DNA from 4 places in the Bradyrhizobium sp. UFLA03-84 genome. Region 1 is predicted to be linked to each of the others. Evidence: predicted binding sites of a transcription regulator. Region 1 holds the regulator's gene; each other region holds the start of a gene.

Region 1 (5,886 bases):
CTTCGGATGACCGGAGTCGTACGGGGCCAAAACCGTGAACCCTGGTCCGCTTTCGTCCGTATCCGTACTGGTCAGGATTTTGCCATTCCTCCTGGGGCTAGAACCAACGCCGCCCGCCGTATTTCAATGCGGGCGGCGTTGCTCGTTTCCGGACTGAAGTGCCGGCCAGTTTCATCGAAGTTCCCGGGCAGGAACCGGAACGGACCCTCATCGATGTGAGTTGGACAGAATGATTTTCGAGGAAGGAGCGTCGTCGCCGTGACCCGGAAAACCTTGCAGGCACGTTCTGAGCAGGCGCTCGTCGTCATTATTCTCAGCACCGGCGCACTCATCGCCTATCTCGGTCTGGCGCTATCCAGGATGTGAGCGGTCTGCGCTCGGCATGCCGAAAGCTGGTAACGCCAGCCACTGAGTTGCCTGACGGCGCAAGCCTCCCGCAGCACGATATTTCGATTTATCCGAAATTTAGTTCAGTATCGTCTGTCGCGAGAATGCGGATATGTGGCTCGCGCGAAAACACACACTCGCCGTCGTCCCGGCGAAAGCCGGGACCCATAACCCCAAATGTAAATTGCGACGCCATGTCGGAACGACGAGTCCCTTCAATAACATCTGCTGCGGCGTATGGGTCCCGGCTTTCGCCGGGACGACGCGTGGAGGGATTCTTGCCCCACCTCATCCTTCGCTGCCATCGCCCGGCTCAAGCACCGCTGCCTCTGGAATACTGGATCACCCGCTTTCGCGGGTGATGCCCCCGCATGAGATGGACCGAGCTCGGACCAACCTCAGCATTCCGGTCGCATGCCTGCCGCACAAATCGGGGACATTGCCGCCTGCCCGCAATTCTCGTACACGGTTTCATGCAATGACCTCGCAACTCTCCCCCGATACCGTGGACGTGCTGCTGTTCGATATCGGCCGCGTCGTGCTCGACATCGACCTCGACAAGGTGATGGCGCACTGGGCGCAGCATGCCGGCTGCGCGCCGGCCGACCTCGCCAGCCGCTTCGTCGTCGACGACAGCTTCAAGCATCACGAGATCGGCCGGATCGACGACGCGGCGTTCTTCGAAAACCTGCGCCAGTCGCTCGGCATCGGCCTCAGCGACGCGCAATTCCTCGAGGGCTGGAATTCGATCTTCGCCGGCGAGATGCCGGGCATCGCGCCGCTGCTCGCGGCCGCCGCGAAGCGGATGCCGCTCTACGCGTTCTCCAACACCAATCCGGCCCACATCGCGCATTTCTCGGTCGCCCATGCCGAGCTGCTCGGCCATTTCCGCAAGGTGTTCCTGTCCTCGACGATCGGCTTTCGCAAACCCGACGCCGAGGCTTACGATCATGTGGTAAAAGCCATCGGCGTGCCGGCGTCGCGGATCCTGTTCTTCGACGACCTGACTGCAAATATCGAGGGTGCGCGGGCGCGCGGCCTTCATGCCATCCACGTGACATCGACGGATGACGTGGCAAGGGCGCTGACTGCACTTGGAATTGACTCCCGGGAATGAACCCTGGAATTGAGGAGCTCTGAGCGTGGCCCTGATGCCGGTTGCCGATGCCCTGTCCGCCGTTCTCGCCGGCGCCGAGCCGCTGCCGCAGGAGATGGTCGCGCTCGATGCCGCCTACCATCGCACACTGGCGGGTGACCTCGCAGCACTCCGCTCCCAGCCGCCGCAGCCGATGTCGGCGATGGACGGCTATGCGGTGCGGGCCGCCGACGCGGCCGATCTGAAGGCCCGGCTCAAGGTGATCGGCGAAGTCGCCGCCGGCCGGCCGTTCGAGCGGACGGTCGGGACCGGCGAGGCGGTGCGGATCTTCACCGGCGGCGTGATCCCCGACGGCGCCGACGCCGTCATCATCCAGGAGGACACCAGGGTCGACGGCGACCACATTGCGATAACCGAGGCGGCTGCCGCCGGACGGCACATCCGCGCCGCGGGCGTCGACTTCCGCGAGGGCGACGTGCTGCTCACCGCCGGCAGCCGGCTGTCGGATCGTGCCCTGTCGCTCGCCGCGGCCATGAACTATCCGGAGCTCGCGGTGCGCCGCCGGCCGAAGGTCGCGGTGCTGGCGACCGGCGACGAGCTGGTGATGCCCGGCTCAAGGCCCGGTCCCGGCCAGATCGTCTATTCCAACGGCTACGCGCTGCGGGCGCTGGCGCGGGCGGAAGGCGCCGAGACCGTCGATCTCGGGGTTGCCGCCGACACCGTGGAGGCGACCACGGCCGGCATCCGCCGGGCGCGCGAGAGCGGTGCCGACATCCTGATCACGACAGGCGGCGCCTCGGTCGGCGACCATGATCTGGTCAAGCAGTCGCTGGAGGCCGAGGGCGTCAAGATGGCGTTCTGGCGGATCGCGATGCGGCCCGGCAAGCCGATGATGCACGGCCGGTTGGGAGCGATGCGGGTGATCGGCCTGCCCGGCAATCCGGTGTCCTCCTACGTCTGCGCCTTCCTGTTTCTGGTGCCGTTGATTCGGGCGCTGAGCGGCCGAAAAGTGATTCATCATGTCCGCGCGAGCGCCCTGCTCGGCCGCGACCTCGCCGCCAACGACCAGCGCGAGGACTATCTGCGCGCGCGTCTCGAAGAGCGCGAAGACGGCGCGCTGATCGCAACGCCCGTGATGCAGCAGGACTCGTCGCTGCTCGGGAATCTCGCTGCGGCACGGGCACTTCTCGTGCGTCCGCCGTTTGCGCCCGCTGCGCCCAAAGGCAGCGAATGCGAGATCCTGACGCTGCCGGAGTGAGGCCTGCGCGGCCCGCTCATGGTGCGTTGCTTGATACGTTCACCTGAAATTAAGTGGTTGCGGAACACATATCGAACATATAGTGTCCGTTCATGATTTGTTTCGAGTACTGGTGTCTACAAACGGGAAGCCGCCGGGGAGCGCTTGCAACAAGCAGCATGCTCCTGAGGTCAGGCCCGGCCTGCAGGCCCCACTGAAGAGTCTCGGAATCGAACGACGCTATCAACCGGGGGGAATACTCGAGATGCTCACGCGCAAACAGTACGAACTTCTGCGTTTCATCAATGAACGTCTGAAAGAGGCCGGCGTGCCGCCGTCCTTCGATGAAATGAAGGACGCACTCGACCTGCGCTCGAAGTCCGGTATCCACCGCCTGATCACCGCCCTGGAGGAGCGCGGCTTCATCCGCCGCCTGCCCAACCGCGCCCGCGCCATCGAAGTCATCAAGCTGCCCGAGCTCTCCGCCGGCGGCGGCAACGGTCGCCGCGGCTTCACGCCAAGCGTCATCGAAGGCACCCTCGGCAAGCGCACCAGCACGCCCCCGGTCGCCGAGGACGACGGCAACCGTCCGGTCGCCGTCCCCGTGATGGGCCGGATCGCCGCCGGTACGCCGATCGAGGCGCTGCAGACCCGTAGCCACACCATCAGCGTGCCGCCCGACATGCTCGGCGCCGGCGAGCACTATGCGCTGGAAGTGCGCGGCGACTCGATGGTCGACGCCGGCATCCTCGACGGCGACATGGCGCTGATCCAGCGCAACGACGTCGCCAACACCGGCGACATCGTGGTGGCGCTGATCGACGAGGAGGAAGCCACTCTAAAGCGCTTCCGCCGCCGCGGCGCGTCGATCGCGCTGGAGCCGGCCAACACTGCCTATGAAGTGCGCATCCTGCCGCCGAACCGGGTTCGCATCCAGGGCAAGCTGATCGGCCTCTACCGCAAGTACTGAGTGCAAATACTTGCGGCGGCGAGGAACGAGCAACACATCGGATCGTTCCTTGAAGGATAGCGTAACGTGCGGCCTGCCCGATGCGCTCCGATACCTCTCGCGCAGCGTCGCGTGTTTGTGATCGGAGCGTTCGCGGACCAGTCGTACAATCGCCCAGAAACGAGCAGAGACTCGTTCGCTATCGTCCACTCTGGTAGAGGCCCTATGCCTCAAGGAGAGGCACGGGTCGCTACCTCGAAATGAGGAGCCATCCGATGTGTGACTATAGTCTGCACGCCGTGGCATCGCGCCCCGCCATTGTCGGAGAGACGCTGATCACGACGACCTTCCGCGGCACGTCGACCCGCGGCTTTGCTTCGGAGAACGATCCGACCGTCGCGGTTTGCATGCTGCCGGGCACCGAGCTCGCTTTCGCCGAGAACGTTCGCTACGACAGCCGCTGGATCTGGACCAAGACGATGAACTTCCGCGTCGGCGTGTTCAACGAAGTCGAGCCCGACGTTCCCGATCGCCATCACGACGCGGTCGAATTCCCCGACGGCAGCCATGTGCTGGTGACCCAGCTCGTCGAGGGGCAGCGCGTCAGCGTGCTGCAACTGCCGGCGCTGCATCCGCAGGTCGAGCAGAAGCCGAAGGTTGTGGAGCGGCGGCCCTCCGCATTCGCGTCGCTGTTTTTGGGTTGAACGCATCGTCGCCGCGGAATGAACCATCCGGCGGCGGATGACCTAAGCGATTTCGAGCGACCCCGGACGCCGGGTTCCGGGGCGCACAAGGAGATTTGCGTCGGCGGGCGGCTTGCCGCATGATCGTGCACGGAGGACGTGCACTCACGGAAACCGGCGCAGTGGTCGATAAGGTCACATGGCAAAAGGCTGGACGCGTCACGGAACCGGGCCGCTACATGTTCCGGTTCGGCTGGCTGACGGTCACGGCTGACGACCTGAAGGTCTGGGAGCGGTTTCCCGAGGCGGTGTTCACCCTCGTCAAGAAGCCCGACGGCGGCCCCGACTCCGACGAATACCATCTCGGCCTGTTCGAGCTGCCCTCCGGCACCTCGCTCGATCCCGGCTAATCCTCACCTTGCAGATCTGCCTCGGACGGCGTCGCGTCGACGGCGGGCCGTGGCGTTGTGGCGGGCGGGCGCAGCGTGGTTTCGGCCTCCCCGTCGCCGGGAACTGCCGGCGACCACGGCCGGTCGACCCCGCCCGGCTTGACCGCATCGATGGCATAGCCGTCCCGGATCCGCCGCAGCATCAGGGCGCCGTGACGCCGCAGCCGCTCGGCGTCGATCACGGAGGCGGCGCAGCCCCGCGGCGCCGGCCGCGCGGTCACGATCAGCGCCGCGCGCTCGCAATCGTCGGCCAGGGCCTCCGGCCGGGTCGCCAGCGCGACGAAGGCGCCGACGGGCCCTTGCGTCACGCAGCCGCTCGGATCGCAGGAGACGCCCTCGCCGAGCGAGGCATCGCTGGGCGCCCGCGCATCGGCATCCGCAGCTAGCCATTCCTTCACGAGAAAGGCATCCTTGGCGCTGTGCATCAGATGCAGTTGCCCGTCGCTGCCGCGCACGGCGACATTGCGGCCATCGGCTGAGACCAGCACGTCCGGCTGCGGCACCCGAACCGCCCAGACCGAGGCGATCACCAGCAGCGCGGCCCCCGACCAGCGCAGCGGCGAACGCAACAAGCCGAGCAGGATCAGACCGGCGCTCGCCAGGATCATCGGCCCGACGCCGAACGCCGCCATCCGGCCGACCGCGCCGGGCAGCGCTGCGACCCATTGCGTCACCAGGATCATCCAGTCGATGCCGAACCCCATGATCGCCCAGAACACGCCGTCGAAGCCGAACGGCATCGCAAGCAATCCGAGCAGGCCCGCCGGCATCACCACGGCCGACACCACCGGCATCGCCGCAAGGTTCGCGAGCAGCCCATAGGGCGTCACGCGATGGAAATGGAACGCGGCGTAGGGCGTCGTCGCGAGCCCAGCGACCAGCGAAGCCAACATCAGCACCATGAGCTCCCGTCCGCCCCACAGCGCAAGGCGCGCGGTCACCGAATGATCGGGCGACGCCAGCAGGTTCGGCAGCCCGATCTGCACCATCGCCACCAGCCCGAGCGTTGCGGCAAACGACATCTGGAAGCTCGGATGCACCAGCGCTTCCGGCGCGATCGCGAGCACGATCAGCGCCGCCACCGC
Region 2 (5,886 bases), on a different contig from region 1:
CCACCGATATCGAAGCTGCCCTGGTAACGATCGTAGGTACCGCCTTGCAGCTGCACCTCGCCAAACGCCGTCAACGGCGGCCGCTTGGTGGTGACGTCGACGATGCCGCCGGGAGAACCAAGACCATAGAGGCCCGAGGCCGGGCCGCGCAGGATCGACACGCTGTCGAGACCATAGGGCTCGATCTTGGGAATCGCGAAGTTGCCGCCGCCCTGGCGCAGGCCGTCGCGATAGATCCCGGTATAGGTGGCATCGAAGCCGCGGATGTAGAAACTGTCGAACCGGGGGTCGTAACCGAACGCCGTGGTCGTGACGCCGGGCGTGTAGTTGACGGCGTCCTTCAGCGTCTGAACGTTGCGATCCCTGAGCTCCTTTTGCGTGACGACAGAGAGCGACTGCGGCGTCTCGATCAGCGCCGTGCCGGTCTTGGTGCCGGCCGTGCTGCCGGTTGCGACGTAACCGGTCGTCGTACCGATCGCGCCGGCGGCAGCCTGCGCGCGCGGAGCCTGGCTCTGCGCAGGCGCCGCGACAATGCGGCGTCGGCTCGCCGCGGCCGCGCGCGAAGCCCTGGTGTTCTGCGTTGAAGCGGCGGCACTTTGCTTCCTGGCAGCGCCGGATTGCTCCACCGTCACCGGCGGAAGCACGCTGACATCGTTTTGCGGAGAACTGGTTTGCGCCTGCGCACTGGCGACGTCTGCGCACACTGGCGCAAGCATGACCGAACCGAGAAACGCTGCGTTGATCGCAGCCGTCGATCCGAGCAAGCCACGCCTGCTCCGACACGAAACCATTCCCACCGAACAAATCCCCACACGCCCAGACTGATCATGATCGAGCCGCACGATCGTCATTGCGCAGGAATCGATTGGGGCGGATTTCTATCGGCGGGATCGGTGAAATTCCACACGCGCAAAATAGAATCGCTTGAAGCGCAACATTGGAGCGATTCAAAAACGGCATGTTGTCGCAGCAACCAATCAGCGCGCAGTGCAGGCAATCGGCACGAAGACGCGTGTCTTCACTGATTGCTCGCGCGCGTGATACCCAGCGATCTCTCGATGATGTTGATTGCATCCCGCAATGCTCTCGCGCGTTGCACGGTCACGCGCGACATCTGCGATCCGCATTCCACGTCATTGCATACTGACGGCTTGCGCGAACGAGCGGTGGGACCCGTCATCCCTGCGCAAGGGCTTCGCCTTTGTCGCTGGGGCGCGAGCCTTGCGGCGCAACTGCGCCGCTGGGCGAGCCTCGAAGGATGCGCGGCCACCAGCCGGGCCGTCGACCCTTCGAGACGCGCGTCGCGCACCTCAGGGTGACGGGGGACGGATCAGATGGATCGCGCGTCAGCTCACCGCAAGATTGCCTTCCACGCTCGTCGCGGGCCGCGCGCAACGATGATGGCCTAAAAGCATAACGGCCTCTCCGCATGGGAGAGGCCGTGCTCGAACGCGCGGGCAGCAATCGAATACGCAGCGCCTACTTCTGCTTGGGCAGCAGGCCCTTCAGCTTTTCCATGTCCTTGATGTTCATCTTCATGCCGCCGGGCATGATGATGTCACCGGGCTTCTGGTCGCTCTTGCAGGCGCCGAGCCATTTCGCCTCGATGGTCATGGTGGCGTCATGGGCGCCGGACGGGCCGCCCTCGGAATGCGAGGTGCTCTTCACCGTGTAGGCCGAATTGAAGTCGCCGATGATCTCGGCATGCGAGGTCACGTTGACGCCGGCGATGCCGCAAACGCTGTCGCTGACATAACCGGTCGCGGTCTTCTGGACGTCCTGCTTGGCGCAGACCTGCTTTGCCAACGGAGAGGCCGCGGTGCTCATCTCCTTGTCGGTGGTTTCGTCGGTGCAATGCTGCATGGTCACTTCGGGGATTTGCCCACCGGTGCGCACCATCTTCATTTCCCACAGACCGGCCTTGCGGATCGGCAGGTCGACGGCGCTTGCGGCGCCGGTGGACAGGACAAGGCAAACGGCAGAGCCAAGCAAGGCAAGCTGTCGGGTCATGCGGCGAGCTCCCGGCTGAACGATCGAAGGATTTTGAGGCACTCAGTAGAGCGTGCGCACCGGTCTCTGCGCGGAGCCATAGGGCACCCAGCGGCAGGCGAACGAGATGTAGCCGCCTGGGTAACGCTGAACGGCCAGGAACTTGACCACCTTGCCGTAGGAGGCGCAGTGGTCGACGGCGAGCTGCCGGGCGTCGGTCTGGGCTGCCAGTGAATAGGCGATGATACCGCCGGTATCATTGCCCTTGAACGGCGGCACCGGCTGCATCCAGTCGGCTTGCGCCGGACCCACGGCCAGCATCCCGCTAACGGCAACCAGGCACGCAGCCAATTTCCTTCGCATCGCAGACTCCATTTCGCTAGGACCCAACATAGAGTGCGCCGGCGACGGTGAAAAGAACGAGCCGGCAGCCGACGGTGGACTTCTCGACAGGTGTTGCCGCGCTGCACTTGACCTTGCCGGGGCTTCACGGCACCGTCCGCCGCATCGGACAATCGGGTGGATTCCCATGCGCAACCTGTTCAACTCCCGCAACAAACTCGGCCGCACGCTTGGCCTCGGCGCCGCACTCGTGGTCGGCACGCTGGCCTTCGGGGGCACGGCGCAGGCCGCCAATCCGTTCGAGCTGAATTTCTGGCTGTCGGGCCCGCGCTATGACGGCAATGTCGCCCCGTGCGAGAAGGCCCTGGCGGCCATCAGCGATCAATTCCATGAGAAGGAAGCCACCTTCTGGAATTCGCCGCTCGTCATCACCGGCTTCAGCCGGGTTCACGAAACCGCGTTCCGGCCTTGGCAGTCCGACAATATCCCGCGCCGCTATTGCTCGGGCGATGCGCTCTTGAGCGACGGCAAGGTGCGCAAGGTCCATTATTCGATCATCGAGGACGGCGGCTTTGCCGGCATCGACCAGGGCGTCGAATGGTGCGTCGCCGGGCTCGACCGCAACTGGGCCTACAACCCGTCCTGCAAGGCCGCCCGGCCCTGATATTCCAACCGGATTGCTGAATCGGAAGCCGCCGCCATCACTGCCGGCGGCTTTTGTTCTTGAAATGTTCCGTGAGCCTGCTAGGCTTCGTGGGGTCGTGAGGGGAGCGTTTGATGCCTCGGTTGGTCACAATTTCCCGATTCCTGATTTCCGCTGTCTTTGTTCTCTGCGGTGCGGTTGGCGCCTCGGCCCAGGATCGCCGCCAGAATGCGCCCGGCGAATTCGATTTCTACGTGCTGTCATTGTCCTGGTCGCCGTCGTTCTGCGAGGCGGCGAGCGAGCGCGGCAACAACGGCCGCGGCACGCAGGCGCAGTGCGGCGGACGGCCCTACTCCTTCGTGGTGCACGGCCTGTGGCCGCAATATGAGCGCGGCTTTCCGGAATACTGCCAACGGCCCTCGCCGCGGCTCGCCCGCAACATCATGACCTCGATGCTCGACCTGATGCCGGCGCCCGGGCTGATCTACAATGAGTGGGACAAGCACGGCACCTGCTCCGGCCTCGACGAGCGCGCCTATTTCGAAGCCATCCGCAAGGCCCGCGCCGCGGTGAAGATCCCCGAGGAATTCCTGCAATTGTCGGAGCCGAAAACGATCGCGCCCGACGAGCTCGAGACCACGTTCATCAAGGCCAATCCCGGGCTCAGCAACTCCGCGATCTCGGTGACCTGCAACAGCGGCCGGCTCAGCGAGGTGCGGATCTGCATGAGCAAGGACCTGCAATTCCGCGCCTGCGAGGAAATCGATCGCCGCGCTTGCCGGCGCGATCAGGTGGTAATGCCGCCGGTTCGCGGCGGCTGAAGCCTGCTCCACGTCATCGCCGGGCGGACGCGCGTCGGCGTGCGGAGCGTCCCGCTCGTCGATGCCGTCACGAAATCGGCGAGATGAGGCGCAGATGCCCTGGGACATGCCGGGCATGACGAAGTACAACATGCGCACCCTCGGGAGCGCAGCGCGATCACAGCATGAACTACCGTCACGCCTTTCACGCCGGCAGCTTTGCCGACGTCATCAAGCACATCGTGCTGGTGCGCATGCTCACCTATTTGCAGGAGAAGCAGGCGCCGTTCCGCGTCATCGACACCCATGCGGGCGCCGGCCTCTATGATCTGACGTCGGGCGAAGCGCAGCGCGGCGGTGAATGGCTCACCGGCATCGCGCGCCTGATGCAGGCGCGACTCTCCGACAAGGCACTGCCCTTGATCGGGCCCTATCTCGACATCGTCAGGGCATTCAATCCACGCGGCGAATTGAAAACCTATCCGGGGTCACCGCTGATCGCGCGGGCGCTGCTGCGTCCGCAAGATCGTCTGACGGCCTGCGAGATCGAGCCCGGCGCGCGCAAGCAGTTGATCGATGCATTGCGACGCGACGCGCAGGCGCGCGTCGTCGATCTCGATGGCTGGATGGCGCTGCCCGCATTCGTGCCACCGAACGAACGGCGCGGCCTGGTGCTGATCGACCCGCCGTTCGAAGCGAAGGACGAGTTCGAGCGGCTGGCCGGCGCGTTCACGACGGCGTTCGCGAAGTGGCCGACCGGCGCCTATCTTTTGTGGTACCCCGTAAAATCCCGGAGAGCCACCGACGAACTCGCGCGCAGCGTTGCCGTTGCAGCGGCAACCAGCAGGCCCGCCGGCAAATGCTTGCGTTTGGAATTCAGTGTGGCGCCGCAAGAAGCCGAAGCCGGCCTCGTTTCCACCGGCCTTTTGATCGTGAATCCGCCGTGGACGCTGGCGAACGAGCTGAAGATCATCCTGCCCGAACTCGAGAAGCCGCTTGGTCAGGGCGGCGCGGCACGCTTCAGACTCGAGACGCCTAAACCTTGATCTACAGCACCCACTGAAAAGTTCGATTTTGAGCATAGGCAACGCGCGCGGAACCGTATTATGCTCATCCTGTTACGACTGGCTTTACGTTCCGCTTCCGCGAATGGTTGCGGCGGAGTGACAAGGCCGAAATAAGATCCAGGCAGACCGGCGGCGTGACGCCGGCCTGTTCAGGTGGCCAAGCTTCCGACAAGCGAATGTCGGTCAACCGCTACGCGGCGTGCGCGTAGCGGTGGAGCAATACGGGGGAGGAGTTTCCCGATGGCCATGACTGGGACAGTCAAGTTCTTCAACGGAGAGCGTGGCTACGGCTTCATCAAGCCTGATGATGGCGGCCGCGATGTGTTCGTTCACATCACAGCTGTCGAACGTGCAGGGTTGAAGGACCTGACTGAAGGACAGCGCATTACGTTCGAGGTTGAGCCGGACAAGAAGGGCAAGGGCCCGAAAGCGGTCAACCTGGTGGTTTCATGACGAGCCCTCGCGATGCGCGGCTCGTCCTGAACGGCGAATGAAGCGTTGCGTGTGAGTTGACTGCCGAGCGCGTGGCTCGCGCTCGCTGCATGACAGCCTGCATGATGCGGACGCGACTGACGGTGCCGCATATCGGATGCGCGCGGCCGATCGGTTGGCTGCGCCGACGTCACGGCGTTGACGCCGCCGCGCGCGATGTCGCCGTGATCTACGCAAAGCGTGATATGCGCAAAGAAAAACCCGGCCGCGCGAGGCGCGGCCGGGAGTCGATCTCAGACGTTTTCTTGTTCTCAGAAGTGATAGTTGATGCCGGCGCGAACCAGGCTGAAGCTGTAGCCGTTCGACGCGCCGCCGGTGACCGTGAAGTTGCTGTTGGCGAGATCGACATAGAGATATTCGATCTTGGCGCTCCAGTTCGGGGCGAAGCCCATTTCGGCGCCGGCGCCGACGGTGAAGCCCGCGTTGGTGTGACTCTCCGTCATGCCGAAGGTCTCGCCGCGCAGTTCGCCGAAGGCGAGACCGCCGGTCGCGTAGAACAGCACGTTGTTGACCGCATAGCCGGCGCGGCCGCGCACCGTGCCGAACCACGGGT
Region 3 (5,886 bases), on a different contig from region 1:
GAGCTTACGCAGGTCGAGGGAGGCAGGCTTGCGATGAGACGCCGGGGCAGGAATGCGAAAATGCGGCTATTGCCGTCGTCCCGGCCTAGTGCGCAATTGCGCACGGGAGCCGGGACCCATAACCACTAATGTTTGCCGCTACACGGAATGTTGCCCCAGCATCGCACCAAACATACAGCCGGGGTAATGGATCCCGGCCTCCGCCGGGACGACGATGAAGAGATAGCGCCCTCAGCGATAACGCACGCTGCCGGTCGTCACCGGATCGGTCGGCAGCACGGTGGCGCCGGCGCGGTTGGCGGCGGCCTCGGTGATCATGCCGGGCTCGCCGGTCGCCACGTTACGCGGCGGCTGGAATTCGAGGATGACGAGGGCGGCCGTCGCCAGCACCGCCACGGCGGCAGTTGCGATCGCAGGCCACAGTCTTCCGCGCGTGTCGGCTGCGCGAACTTGCATTGATCAATTCCTTTATCGGGGTCGATCTTTGGACGTGACATAAGAACGGCCGGGCTTCTTCCCAAGAGTGCGGCGCACATGCCTCACAATCTCTTGTACCGGCCGTGATGTCCCCGGCGGTTGTTCGAGACGATCGAGGCGTTCGGCCTGCATCGAATCGGAAGCGCTCGGGCACGCTTGTTTGCACACTAATATCTGGAAGAGATCGTGGCGTTTTGCATGCGCCTCATGCGCTCGTGATTGGTCGCAGTGATGTTGTGATTAACGTCCGCGCGAGAAGCCGCTTTTGCCTTTATTTATAGAGTTTCTATGCTGGTTAAGGCGCGTTCGTTAAACGTTTCTTCACTCGCTTAGAAGGCACCAACATAGATTCGCGCAGTGACAACGGATGACACCGCTGTCATTGGCGGCAGATGGCAGCGGGCTCACGACAACCTTCGCGGACGTCGTCATTTGCGAGGAGCGAGGCGACGACGCAATCCATCTCCCCATGTTTGTTGCGATGGATTGTTTTGCTTCGTGTGCATTTGGCGAAAGAAGAATTCACTCGCTATTCGCCACTCACCGCGCGTGGGTCCCGAGCAACAAAAAGTTCTGGAGGTTGAACCACAGGTACGGCCGGGCGATCCGGGCGTTCCCCGCGCCGATGGGGCGGCTTATACGGCGAGATTGGGCTTACTTGTCACCGCTTTCGCGAGACGCGTTCGCATCTCGCGGGGGCACCTAGCACCAGGGCTTCAGAATCACACGCTTTCACCATCCGCGAGGCGCTGCGCTCGTCTCGCGCCTCTCGCGTCCACCGCATCCGGCAGCCAACGTCCATGACCATCGCGATACGCGCCTCTCAGAGGGGGCGGGACGCGTTGCTTGTACGCGTGAATTGGGAGGGGTGTGGGTCGGGTAGGGCGCATCGTATTGAAAAGTTGAGGAAATTGGAACTCCGGCGTATGGCCGGATTTGCTCGCCGCGTAGAAGGCATGATGGCGCCCCCGTCGGATGAACCGACACACCGCAGTGCTAGCAAGCGCGCTCTTTGCTCGTGGCGCCGATGGATACCTGCGATCGGCAGAGCCCGATCTAGCGTATCCGGCGCGGGCCGTTCGCCGTCCGCGAGGAGAGCGATGGAAGTTAGCCATCGCTGCGAGAGGGCCTCTATTCGACCAACGATCAAGTCTCGCTTACTGCAACGACTCTTTCATGGTCGAACAACCGAGGGTATAGGTTGTCAAATTGAATTAAATCTAACGTTGAAAAGGGTTGGGAGCGAATGTCCGACATTTCCTTAAATTCATATCCAGAGGTTCGTGCACAGGCGGCGACGGCATTTGAGGGGTTCGGCGTAAGCTTGGCGGAGATCAAGAGAACAACGGCTGAACTTCTGTCGCAAATCGGTAAGCACGGATTCTTTGCAGAGTACTCCAAGCACGACATCTCTCATATTGATGAAGTACTCAAGTTGGCTGATTGGTTGGTCGACGAAGAGACGAAGAAAATGATGTCGGATGCCGATTGGTTTCTGATTACATTGTCCATCTACTTTCACGACATGGGCATGTTGGTCACGAGAGAAGAGTTTATCCAATACTGCGCGATCATTTTAAGGGCAGCTGATCTGCTGCATATGAGGCGAGATCGAACACCCTCAGTCCTATTTAGGGTTATCAATCCGACCGATCCTATCAGTCAACGCGAGTGACCATGAGGAAGTTTGGAGGCGCTTGACTGTATTTGTTTCAGTTTTGCAGTCAGTGATTCACTTTGGAACAGATCGAGCGACTTCGGCCTCTGCCAGGCTTCGTCGAATTGGTGCCGAACTTGGGGAAGAAGTGACTCAGGAGCGAGAGCAGTTTCTTGAGGCATTGAGCGAAAGTCCCGCTGGACTGTTTGATACATCTGTCTGGTCGAACCGGCACAGCAATTGGCTCTAATCGATAGATCCATTTCCGGACTCTTGATAACGAGTGCGGTGCTTGAACCAAACTACAGAGAAAAACGGCCGGGTCATCGACCCGGCCGTTTCAAATCTCTCTTCGCGAATTCCGCTCTCGCGTCTTACCGCGCTCAGCTCGCCTTCTTCACCGGCGCCGGCTTGCCGATCTTCTTCTCGATCGCGCGCTTCAGGTCGAGGGCGCGGGGCGAGAGCACGTCGGCCTTGGCCTTGAGCAGGTAGGCGTCGAGGCCGCCATTGTGGTCGACGCTCTTCAGCGCGTTGGTCGAGACGCGCAGGCGCACGTTGCGGCCGAGCGCATCCGAGATGAAGGTCACGTTGGCCAGGTTCGGCAGGAAGCGCCGCTTGGTCTTGATGTTCGAGTGGCTCACCTTGTGGCCCGTCTGGGGGCCCTTGGCCGTCAGTTCGCAGCGCCGGGACATCTTACAAAATCCTTATTGCATCCCCGCCTCTCTGCCAGGCGTGCAATCACACGGCCCGCGCGGGGGTTTTGAATTCGCGTCCATTTTCCAGGAACCGCGGGTGTATAGGGGGAGAATACCGGAGCGTCAAGGTTTTCTGCCTCCGACGCCTGGTTTCCGGGGTTCCTACGCCGTTGTTTTGTGACGCGTTTTCTTCACGCGAACCGGAAAAGGCCACTTCGCTTGAAAACGCTTTGTTCATAAGCCGTTCCAGCCACTTAACGGCTGAAACGGCAACCATATAAAGGGCGTATTCGGCTGCAAGTCTTGGTTCCATAACAGATGCGCACGTTGTCCGGCCGAATTGAACGTCCCGATGGACAGCGAACAGAGCGCCGATAGCAGGACCGTCAGGTAGGTTAAGTGACCACCGCCATTGCCATTTTGCCCCCGCTCGGCCGGCTCCTCGGCCTGTGCGCGGGTGCCTTGCTGCTGTTTTGCGCCGAGCGCGCCAGCGCGCAGGGACGGCTCGACGCCCAGTACGAGGCGACCTTGGCCGGTATCCCCGTCGGCAAGGGCAGCTGGACCATCGAGATCGGCGACGACAGCTTCTCGGCCGCCGCCCAGGGCGGCACCGCGGGCCTGCTGAAGGCGTTTTCCGGCGGCACCGGCTCGGGCGCCTCGCAGGGCCGCGTCGTCAACGGTTCGCTCGTGGCTTCCTCCTACACCGCGACCACCACCACCTCGAAGAAGTCGGAGACGATCCGGATGGTGCTCGCCAATGGCGGCATCAAGGAATCCGCGATCGAGCCGGAGCCGCCTGTCGATGCCGACCGCCTGCCGGTGACCGAGGCGCAGAAGAAGAACGCGTTCGATCCGATGACCGGCTCGTTCCTGCGCGCGCCCGGCAATGCCGAATTGATGAGCCCGGACGTCTGCCGCACCGGCGCCGGCGTGTTCGATGGCCGCATGCGCTACGACCTCAAGCTCGATTTCAAGCGCGTCGAGATCGTCAAGGCCGAGCGCGGCTATCACGGCCCGGCGCTGGTCTGCGCGCTCTATTTCGTGCCGATCTCGGGCTACATCCCGGACCGACCCGTGATCAAATACCTCGCCGCCCAGCGCAACATCGAGATCGCCTTCGTGCCGATCGCAGGCACCCGCCTGTTGGTGCCGTTCCGCATGACGATCCCGACCCCGCTCGGCCAGGCCATGCTGGAAGCAACCTCGTTCGTCACCACAGCCGCGCCGCCGCGCGTGGCGAAGACGCAGTAAGATTACGTCACTGCCTGACCGTCACCCTGAGGAGCGCGTAGCGCGTCTCGAAGGGGCGACGGGCACCGGCTTGGGAGGCGTGCATCCTTCGAGGCTCGCTCCGCTCGCACCTCCAGCGACAAAGGCTGACCCTTTGCGCGGGGATGACGGGTGCGGCGGCTTCTTGAGCGCAAGGAATGCAACAAACGTCATGGAATCCAGTTGACTCTTGCCCGGTTCTGATTCGACTCGGTGCCCCCTGGAACTTAAGGAATTCAGTCCGCATATCCCTGGCTTGTGGAGCCCTCTCAAACTTGATCTAGTGCCGCCGCCATCAACCTACCCGAGATGTTGCGGTGAACGTTTCGAGCCTGGAATGGAGTCAGCGATTCGGCCGCGATTCGTTCTAGACTCGTTCCGAAGCTTAAAGGCGGCACAGAAAGCGTCGCATTGTGAGACAGATTCAGACCAGATGATACCCTCGATTGTTTTTCCGTCATTGCGAGCGAAGCGAAGCAATCCATGCTTCGGGCACACGCGGATGGTTGGATTGCTTCGTCGCGGAGTTAATCATCGGGCCGACCGCAGGTCGGACCCGGTGGCTCCTCGCAAGGACGGCTGACCGTCAGCTGCCGCAACAAGAAACACCTGCGAAAAATGGTCTTCTCAACTTCGTTCGGAAATGACCGCGTGCCCGGTGCGGGCGTCACTGCGGTGCTGGGCCCCACCAACACCGGCAAGACGCATCTGGCCATCGAGCGCATGCTGGCGCATTCGTCCGGCTTGATCGGCCTGCCGCTGCGGCTGCTCGCGCGCGAGGTCTACAACAAGATCGTCGATCGCGCCGGCGTCGACAATGTCGCGCTGGTGACCGGCGAGGAGAAGATCAAGCCGAAGGCGCCGCGCTTCTGGGTCTCGACCGTCGAGGCGATGCCGCGCGATCTCGACGTGTCCTTTCTCGCCGTCGACGAGATCCAGATCGCCGCCGATCTCGAGCGCGGGCATGTCTTCACCGACCGCATCCTCAATCGCCGCGGCCGCGACGAGACGCTGCTGCTGGGCGCTGCGACGATGCGCCCCATGATCGAGCGGCTGCTGCCGGGCGCATCGATCATCACGCGGCCGAGGCTGTCGCAGCTCGAATTCGCCGGCGACCGCAAGATCACGCGGCAGCCGCGCAGAACAGCGATTGTCGCGTTCTCCGCCGATGAGGTCTATGCGATCGCCGAATTGATCCGCCGTCAGCATGGCGGCGCGGCCGTGGTGCTGGGCTCGCTGTCGCCGCGCACGCGCAATGCGCAGGTCGCGATGTTCCAGAACGGCGACGTCGACTATCTCGTCGCCACCGACGCGGTCGGCATGGGGCTCAATCTCGACGTCGATCACGTCGCCTTCGCCTCCGACCGCAAATATGACGGCTACCAGTTCCGCCGGCTGACGCCGGCCGAATTCGCGCAGATCGCCGGCCGCGCCGGCCGCGCCACGCGCAACGGCACCTTCGGCACCACGGGCCGCTGCGCGCCGTTCGAGCCGGAGCTCGTCAATGCGCTGCAGAACCACACCTTCGACAGCGTCAAGATGCTGCAATGGCGCAACGCCAAGCTCGATTTCGCCTCGCTCGGCGCGTTGCAGGTGTCGCTGGCGCTGTCGCCCAATCATGAGGCACTGACGCGGGCCCCTGTCGCCGAGGACCTGCGCGTGCTCGAGCACGTCGCGCGCGATGCCGAGGTGCGCGAATGGGCGCATGGGCCCAAGGCCGTGGAGCGGCTGTGGGAGGCCTGCCAGGTTCCGGACTACCGGAAACTGTCGCCGGCCGCCCATGCCGAA
Region 4 (5,886 bases), on a different contig from region 1:
CCTGCGGAAACATCGATACACAAAATCCCTGCACGGTGTGCACCGATCCGCGCCGCGATCCCTCGATCATCGTGGTGGTCGCCGACGTCGCCGATCTCTGGGCGCTGGAACGCGCCAATGCGACCAACGGCCGCTATCACGTCCTCGGCGCAACGCTGTCGCCGCTCGACGGCGTCGGTCCGCAGGATCTCACCATCGACCAGCTGGTGGCGCGCGCCCATGCGCCTGAGGTGACCGAGATCATTCTGGCGTTGAATGCGACCGTCGATGGCCAGACCACCGCGCATTACATCACCGACCTGTTGTCGGAGGCCAATGTGCGGGTGACGCGGCTGGCGCATGGCGTACCGGTCGGCGGAGAGCTTGATTATCTCGACGAAGGTACGCTATCCGCAGCCATGCGGCAGCGGACGCTGTTCTAGCAAGCGATCCAGGGCCGGACCCGGCTGATTTCCTAAGCGATCCGTCACAAGTCGAAAAGATCGCGCCGAAACAAAATGATAGGGTGGATGACGATTCGAGGATGGTCATCCACGCTCTGACGAATCAAATACGGAACACCTGAAAATGACAACACACCGATTCGGCGCACGGTTCGGCTTTGCGTTTTTGGCGGCGACCTTGGTCGCGCCGTGTGCGATCGCGCAACAGAGCGACGCGCCGCAGAAGCCCGGCAAGATGATCCATGCCGGCGACGTGCTGTCGGGGGAACTCGGCGTCATGAAGGTGCGCGATGCCAAGAATCGCGGCAAGCGCGTTGCGACCTACCAGATCACCAGCGAGCCGCGCCGCCTGCCGCCGCCGAACGGCCTGTGCAATCTCGAAACCGGGCCGGAAACCTTCCAGCTGGTTCCGACCAACGACGCCCAGGCCGCGCAGCTCAAGAGCCTCTCCGGCAAGGCCATCTCGGTGAAGGTCGACGAGGTCGCCTGCGCCAAGGACGCCGGCGAGATGAGCGAAGCCATCGTCACCAAGTGGAGCGTGGTGGCGAAGTAGGTCTCATCGAATCGAGAACCATCCGCATCGTCGTCCTGGCGAAAGCCAGGACCCATTACCCCAACTGTCGGTTATTGCGCGACGCTGCGGCCAGAATCCCTGTCACGACCATGTGCGGTGGTTATGGGTCCTGGCTTTCGCCAGGACGACGCGGGGAGAGCTAAACCCGCACCGGCCCCAGCTCATCAAAGTGCCCGCGCCGCTGCAGCCAGGCCAGCAGGATCAGGCTCGGGATCGCGACCAGCACGCAGATCACGAAGAACGTCTGCCAGCCGACCGCCTTGGCGACATAGCCCGCGCCCGATGACAGATAGGTGCGGCCGACTGCCGCGAGCGCAGTCAGCAGCGCGTACTGGGTCGCGGTGTGCAGCGGATTGCGGCACAGCGCCGACAGATAGGCGACGAAGATCACGGTGCCGATCGCGCTGGTGAAATTCTCCGCCGTGATCGCCAGCGCCAGCGCCCATTGATCGACGCCGACATGGGCGAGCCAGGAGAACGACAGGTTGGCGACCGCCTGCAGCACGCCGCCGATCCAGAGGCTCTGCGCAAGCGAATAGCGCCGCGCCACGAAGCCGCCGGCAAAGCCGCCGATCAGGGTCGCGGCAAGGCCGACGCCTTTCACGATCGCCGCGTAATCGACCTTGGAAAAGCCGATGTCGATCACGAACGGTGCGGTCATGGTGCCCGAGAACGCGTCGGTGAATTTGAACAGCACCACGAAGGCGAGCGCCGCGAAGGCATCCTTGCGGCTGAGGAACTCGGAGAACGCGCCGAGCGCCGCGTGCAGCACGCGCTCGGCGGCGTTCTGCGCATGCGTGGCGGCCTCCGCGCCTTTCGATTGGGCGGGCTCGGTCGCGGCGAGCGCGGTAACGATGCCGATCACGACCAGCGCGGCCATCACCACATAGCCCCACATCCACGCCGACGGGCGCGCGAGCCCGGCGGATTCGAAGCCGCTGACGATGAACAGCGCGCCGGCGGTCGAGACCAGCATGCCGACCCGATAGGCTGCGACATAGGACGCCATGCCGGCGGCCTGCTCGCTCTCGGGCAGGCTCTCGACGCGGAAAGCATCGACCACGATGTCCTGCGTCGACGACGCCGTTGCGACCAGCAGCGCGGCGAAGGCCGCAAACCATGGCGACCGCGCCGGATCGGCCACCGCCAGCACCAGGATCGTCGCGATCAGCACCAGCTGCGAGAGCAGCAGCCAGCCACGGCGGCGTCCGAAAACCTGCGTGAACAGCGGCACATGCAGCGCATCGACCAGCGGCGCCCAGAGGAATTTCAGCGTGTAGGGCGTGCCGATCAGCGCCAGCAGCCCGATGGTGCCGAGATCGACCCCGGCCTCCTTCATCCACACCTGCAGCGTCGAGCCCGACAGCGCCAGCGGCAGCCCCGAGGAGAAGCCGAGCAGCAGCACGATCAGCACCCGCGGCTGCAAGTACACGGCGAAGCTGTCGCGCCAGGAGGTGGCGGCGGAGGGCTTTTTCGGCTGGGGCGCGGTTGTTTCGGGCGCGATCATGCCCCCCTGTTAGCAGATTCGAGCCGCAAAGACGGTGTCATCACCCGGTCAAGCCGGGCGATGACACCGACTAGGAGGTGAGATCAGTGCCAACTACTCCCCCGCCTGCAGCTTGCGCGGGGCGGGGAACAGGTCGGTCGTGCTGGGCTTGGCGAAGCGCGGCACCTCGATCGGGGTCTCGGACTTGCTGAAGTCGAGCTCCTCGATGCGGCCGGCGCGCTTCTCGATCTTGTCGGCGGAGATCAGGATCTGCCTGACGTCCTCGTTGACCTGGCCGAAATGGGTCTGCAGCTTCAGCACGCGCTCGCGCAGGCGGCCGAGGTCATCGCCGAGATGCATCACCTCGTTGCGGATCTGGTCGGCGGCGTCGCGGATGCGGGCGTCCTTCAGGATCTGCTGCATCACCTGGATCGCCAGCATCAGCAGCGACGGCGACACCAGCACGACGCGGGCGCGATAGGCCTTCTGGATCACGTCGTCGAAGCCGTCATGGATTTCGGCATAGACCGATTCCGAGGGCACGAACATCAACGCGGTGTCCTGGGTCTCGCCCGGGATCAGGTACTTCTCCGCGATGTCGCTGACATGCTTCAGCACGTCGGTGCGCAGCCGTTGGCTGGCGAATTTGCGCTCCTCGTCGCTGCGCGCGTCGTGCAGCGCGGTCATCGCCTCCAGCGGAAATTTTGCGTCGATGCAGAGCGGGCGCTGGTCGGGCAGGAACACGACACAGTCCGGCCGCTTGCCCGATGTCAGCGTATACTGGAACTCGAACGAGCCCTTCGGCATGCCGTCCTGGACGATCGCCTCCATCCGCGCCTGGCCGAAGGCGCCACGCGACTGCTTGTTGGCGAGCACGTCGCGCAGTGTCGTCACCTGGGTGGTGAGCTCGTTGAGGTTCTTGTGGGCGTGATCGATGATGCCGAGCCGCTCGTGCAGCGCGCGCAGCGAATCCATCGTGTTGCGGGTCGATTGTTCCATCGACTGGCCGACCCGGTGGGTCACCGAATCCAGCCGCTCGTTGACGGCGCGGGCCATCTCGGCCTGGCGGCCGGCCAGCGCCTGCGCCATCGCGTCGACCCGTCCGGAGGATTCGCTCTGGGCCCGCAGCATGTCGGCGAGCCGCTCCTCCAACTCGTCGGCGCGAATGGTCTGGGCCATCGCGAGTTCCGCGCCGCGCCGGCTTCCGCGCGCGATCACCACGGCGATGGCGAACAGCAGGACCAGCGCCAGCGCGCCGAGGCCGATCAAGGCGTCCGAGACGCGGACCGGGAGGTCGCCAATCGTGAGCAGAATCTCGTTCATGCCGGTCCTTGTAGCCGATTCGGCGCCGCCATCGAACGAAAAGGGAACGGTTATGGTAAACACTCCCTTAAATTCCTTGGTTAACGTCGCGTAAAGAAACGTGGTTAAGGCCGCCTTAACAGGTTCCTGAGCGCATTGACCGCATCAGGCCCGCAGCTTAAATCGCCGCCATGGCATTAAGAGAAATCATCATCCTGCCGGACAAGCAGTTGCGGCTGGTGTCGAAACCGATCGAGAAGGTGACGCCGGAGATCCGCAAGCTCGCCGACGACATGCTTGAGACCATGTATGACGCGCCCGGCATCGGGCTCGCGGCGATCCAGGTCGCGCAGCCGCTGCGGCTGATCACCATGGATCTCGCCAAGCGCGACGAGAACGGCGAGACCACGCCGCAGCCGCGGGTGTTCATCAATCCGGAGATCATCTCGCATTCGGAGGAGCTGTCGGTCTACGAGGAGGGCTGCCTGTCGATCCCCGAATATTACGAGGAGGTCGAGCGTCCGGCGCGGGTGCGCCTGCGCTTCATAGACCTCGACGGCAAGCTGCATGAGGAGGATGCCGAGGGGCTCTACGCCACCTGCATCCAGCACGAGATCGACCATCTCAACGGCGTGCTGTTCGTGGACTATCTGTCGAAGCTGAAGCGCGACCGCGTGTTCAAGAAATTCGAGAAAGCCGCCAAGCGCGCGGCGGAGTAGCGGCCCGATCGAGCCTGTCTCATGCCTCTCCGTTTGATCTTCATGGGCACGCCGGATTTCGCGGTGCCGACGTTGCTGGAGCTCGTGGCCCATGGCCACGAGGTCGTGGCCGTCTACACCCGCGCGCCGAAGCCGGGCGGGCGGCGCGGCCTGCAATTGCAGCCGACGCCGGTCGAGCAGGAGGCGCGCCGCCTCGGCATTCCGGTACTCACGCCGAAGACGCTCAGGACGCCGGAGGCGCTCGAAGAGTTTCGCGCTCATGATGCGGATGCCGCCGTCGTCGTCGCCTACGGCATGATCCTGCCGCAGGCCATCCTCGATGCGCCCAGGCTCGGCTGCTTCAACCTGCACGCCTCGCTCTTGCCGCGCTGGCGCGGTGCCGCGCCGATCAACCGCGCCATCATGGCGGGTGATGCCGAGAGCGGCGTGATGGTCATGAAGATGGATGTCGGGCTCGACACCGGCGACGTCGCGATGGCCGAGCGGCTGCCGATCACGGACAGCATGACGGCATCCGACCTGCACGATGCGCTGGCGCCGCTCGGCGCCGATCTGATGGTGCGCGCGATGGGCGGGCTCGAGCGCGGCGGGTTGCAGCTGACCAAGCAGAGCGAGGACGGCGTCACCTACGCCGCCAAGATCGAGAAGGCCGAGGCGCGGATCGACTGGAAGCAGCCGTCGCGCGCGGTGTTGCGGCACATTCACGGGCTGTCGCCGTTCCCCGGCGCCTGGTGCGAACTGACAGGTGAAGGCGAGCCGGTGCGGCTGAAGATCCTGCGCTGCGAGCTCGCCAAGGGTTCGGGCCAGCCGGGCGATGTGCTCGACGACAATTTCGCGATCGCCTGCGGCGACGACGCGGTCCGGATCCTCGAATTGCAGCGCGCCGGCAAGACGCCGACGAAGGCGGCGGACTTCTTGCGCGGCACGCCGCTGAAGCCGCCCGCGCGGCTCGGCTGATGCCCCGCTACAAGCTCATCATCGAATATGACGGCACGCCGTTCTCCGGCTGGCAGATCCAGGACACCGCGCCGACCGTGCAGGGCGCGCTGGAGGCGGCAGTCAAGGCGATCTGCGGCGAGGATGTGCGCGTCCACGGCGCCGGGCGTACCGACGCCGGCGTGCATGCGCGCGGCCAGGTCGCGCATTGCGACATCGCCAAGCATTTTCCGCCCGGCCGTTTCCGCGACGGGCTGAACGCGCATCTGCGGCCCAATCCGATCGCGGTGCACGCGGCCGATATCGTCCCCGACGATTTCGAGGCGCGCTTCTCGGCGACCAAGCGGCACTATCTCTATCGCATCACCAACACCCGCGCGAACCTCGCGCTCGACATCGGCCGGGTCTGGCGGGTGCCGCGCGCGC

Evidence for each region. Region 1 encodes LexA, which represses DNA repair genes until DNA is damaged. Its sites were predicted from a motif close to TGTTCNNNNTGTGTTCNG; they were not measured.
Region 2: the regulator LexA is predicted to act here: its motif matches at 3,050-3,067, upstream of CK489_RS14705 (ribonuclease T2 family protein).
Region 3: the regulator LexA is predicted to act here: its motif matches at 4,462-4,479, upstream of CK489_RS06145 (helicase-related protein).
Region 4: the regulator LexA is predicted to act here: its motif matches at 3,858-3,875, upstream of CK489_RS11165 (DNA recombination protein RmuC).

What each region holds. Positions count from the first base shown of each region.
Region 1 is NZ_NSJY01000015.1:182,932-188,817, forward strand. Features, by position in the region: gene CK489_RS29520 (HAD family hydrolase) at 866-1,504, shown strand; gene CK489_RS29525 (molybdopterin molybdotransferase MoeA) at 1,530-2,741, shown strand; gene lexA (transcriptional repressor LexA) at 2,986-3,690, shown strand; gene CK489_RS29535 (hypothetical protein) at 3,945-4,373, shown strand; gene CK489_RS29540 (hypothetical protein) at 4,535-4,762, shown strand; gene CK489_RS29545 (ComEC/Rec2 family competence protein) at 4,759-5,886, opposite strand, start outside.
Region 2 is NZ_NSJY01000013.1:142,725-148,610, reverse strand. Features, by position in the region: gene CK489_RS14725 (TonB-dependent siderophore receptor) at 1-644, opposite strand, end outside; gene CK489_RS14720 (DUF3617 domain-containing protein) at 1,480-2,010, opposite strand; gene CK489_RS14715 (hypothetical protein) at 2,053-2,352, opposite strand; gene CK489_RS14710 (hypothetical protein) at 2,519-2,995, shown strand; gene CK489_RS14705 (ribonuclease T2 family protein) at 3,109-3,795, shown strand; gene CK489_RS14700 (23S rRNA (adenine(2030)-N(6))-methyltransferase RlmJ) at 3,960-4,820, shown strand; gene CK489_RS14695 (cold-shock protein) at 5,082-5,294, shown strand; gene CK489_RS14690 (outer membrane protein) at 5,585-5,886, opposite strand, start outside.
Region 3 is NZ_NSJY01000005.1:716,088-721,973, reverse strand. Features, by position in the region: gene CK489_RS06170 (hypothetical protein) at 232-456, opposite strand; gene CK489_RS06160 (HD domain-containing protein) at 1,724-2,152, shown strand; gene rpmB (50S ribosomal protein L28) at 2,518-2,826, opposite strand; gene CK489_RS06150 (DUF3108 domain-containing protein) at 3,250-4,080, shown strand; gene CK489_RS06145 (helicase-related protein) at 4,717-5,886, shown strand, end outside.
Region 4 is NZ_NSJY01000009.1:221,960-227,845, forward strand. Features, by position in the region: gene recR (recombination mediator RecR) at 1-422, shown strand, start outside; gene CK489_RS11155 (hypothetical protein) at 568-996, shown strand; gene CK489_RS11160 (AmpG family muropeptide MFS transporter) at 1,157-2,524, opposite strand; gene CK489_RS11165 (DNA recombination protein RmuC) at 2,618-3,826, opposite strand; gene def (peptide deformylase) at 3,997-4,524, shown strand; gene fmt (methionyl-tRNA formyltransferase) at 4,546-5,481, shown strand; gene truA (tRNA pseudouridine(38-40) synthase TruA) at 5,481-5,886, shown strand, end outside.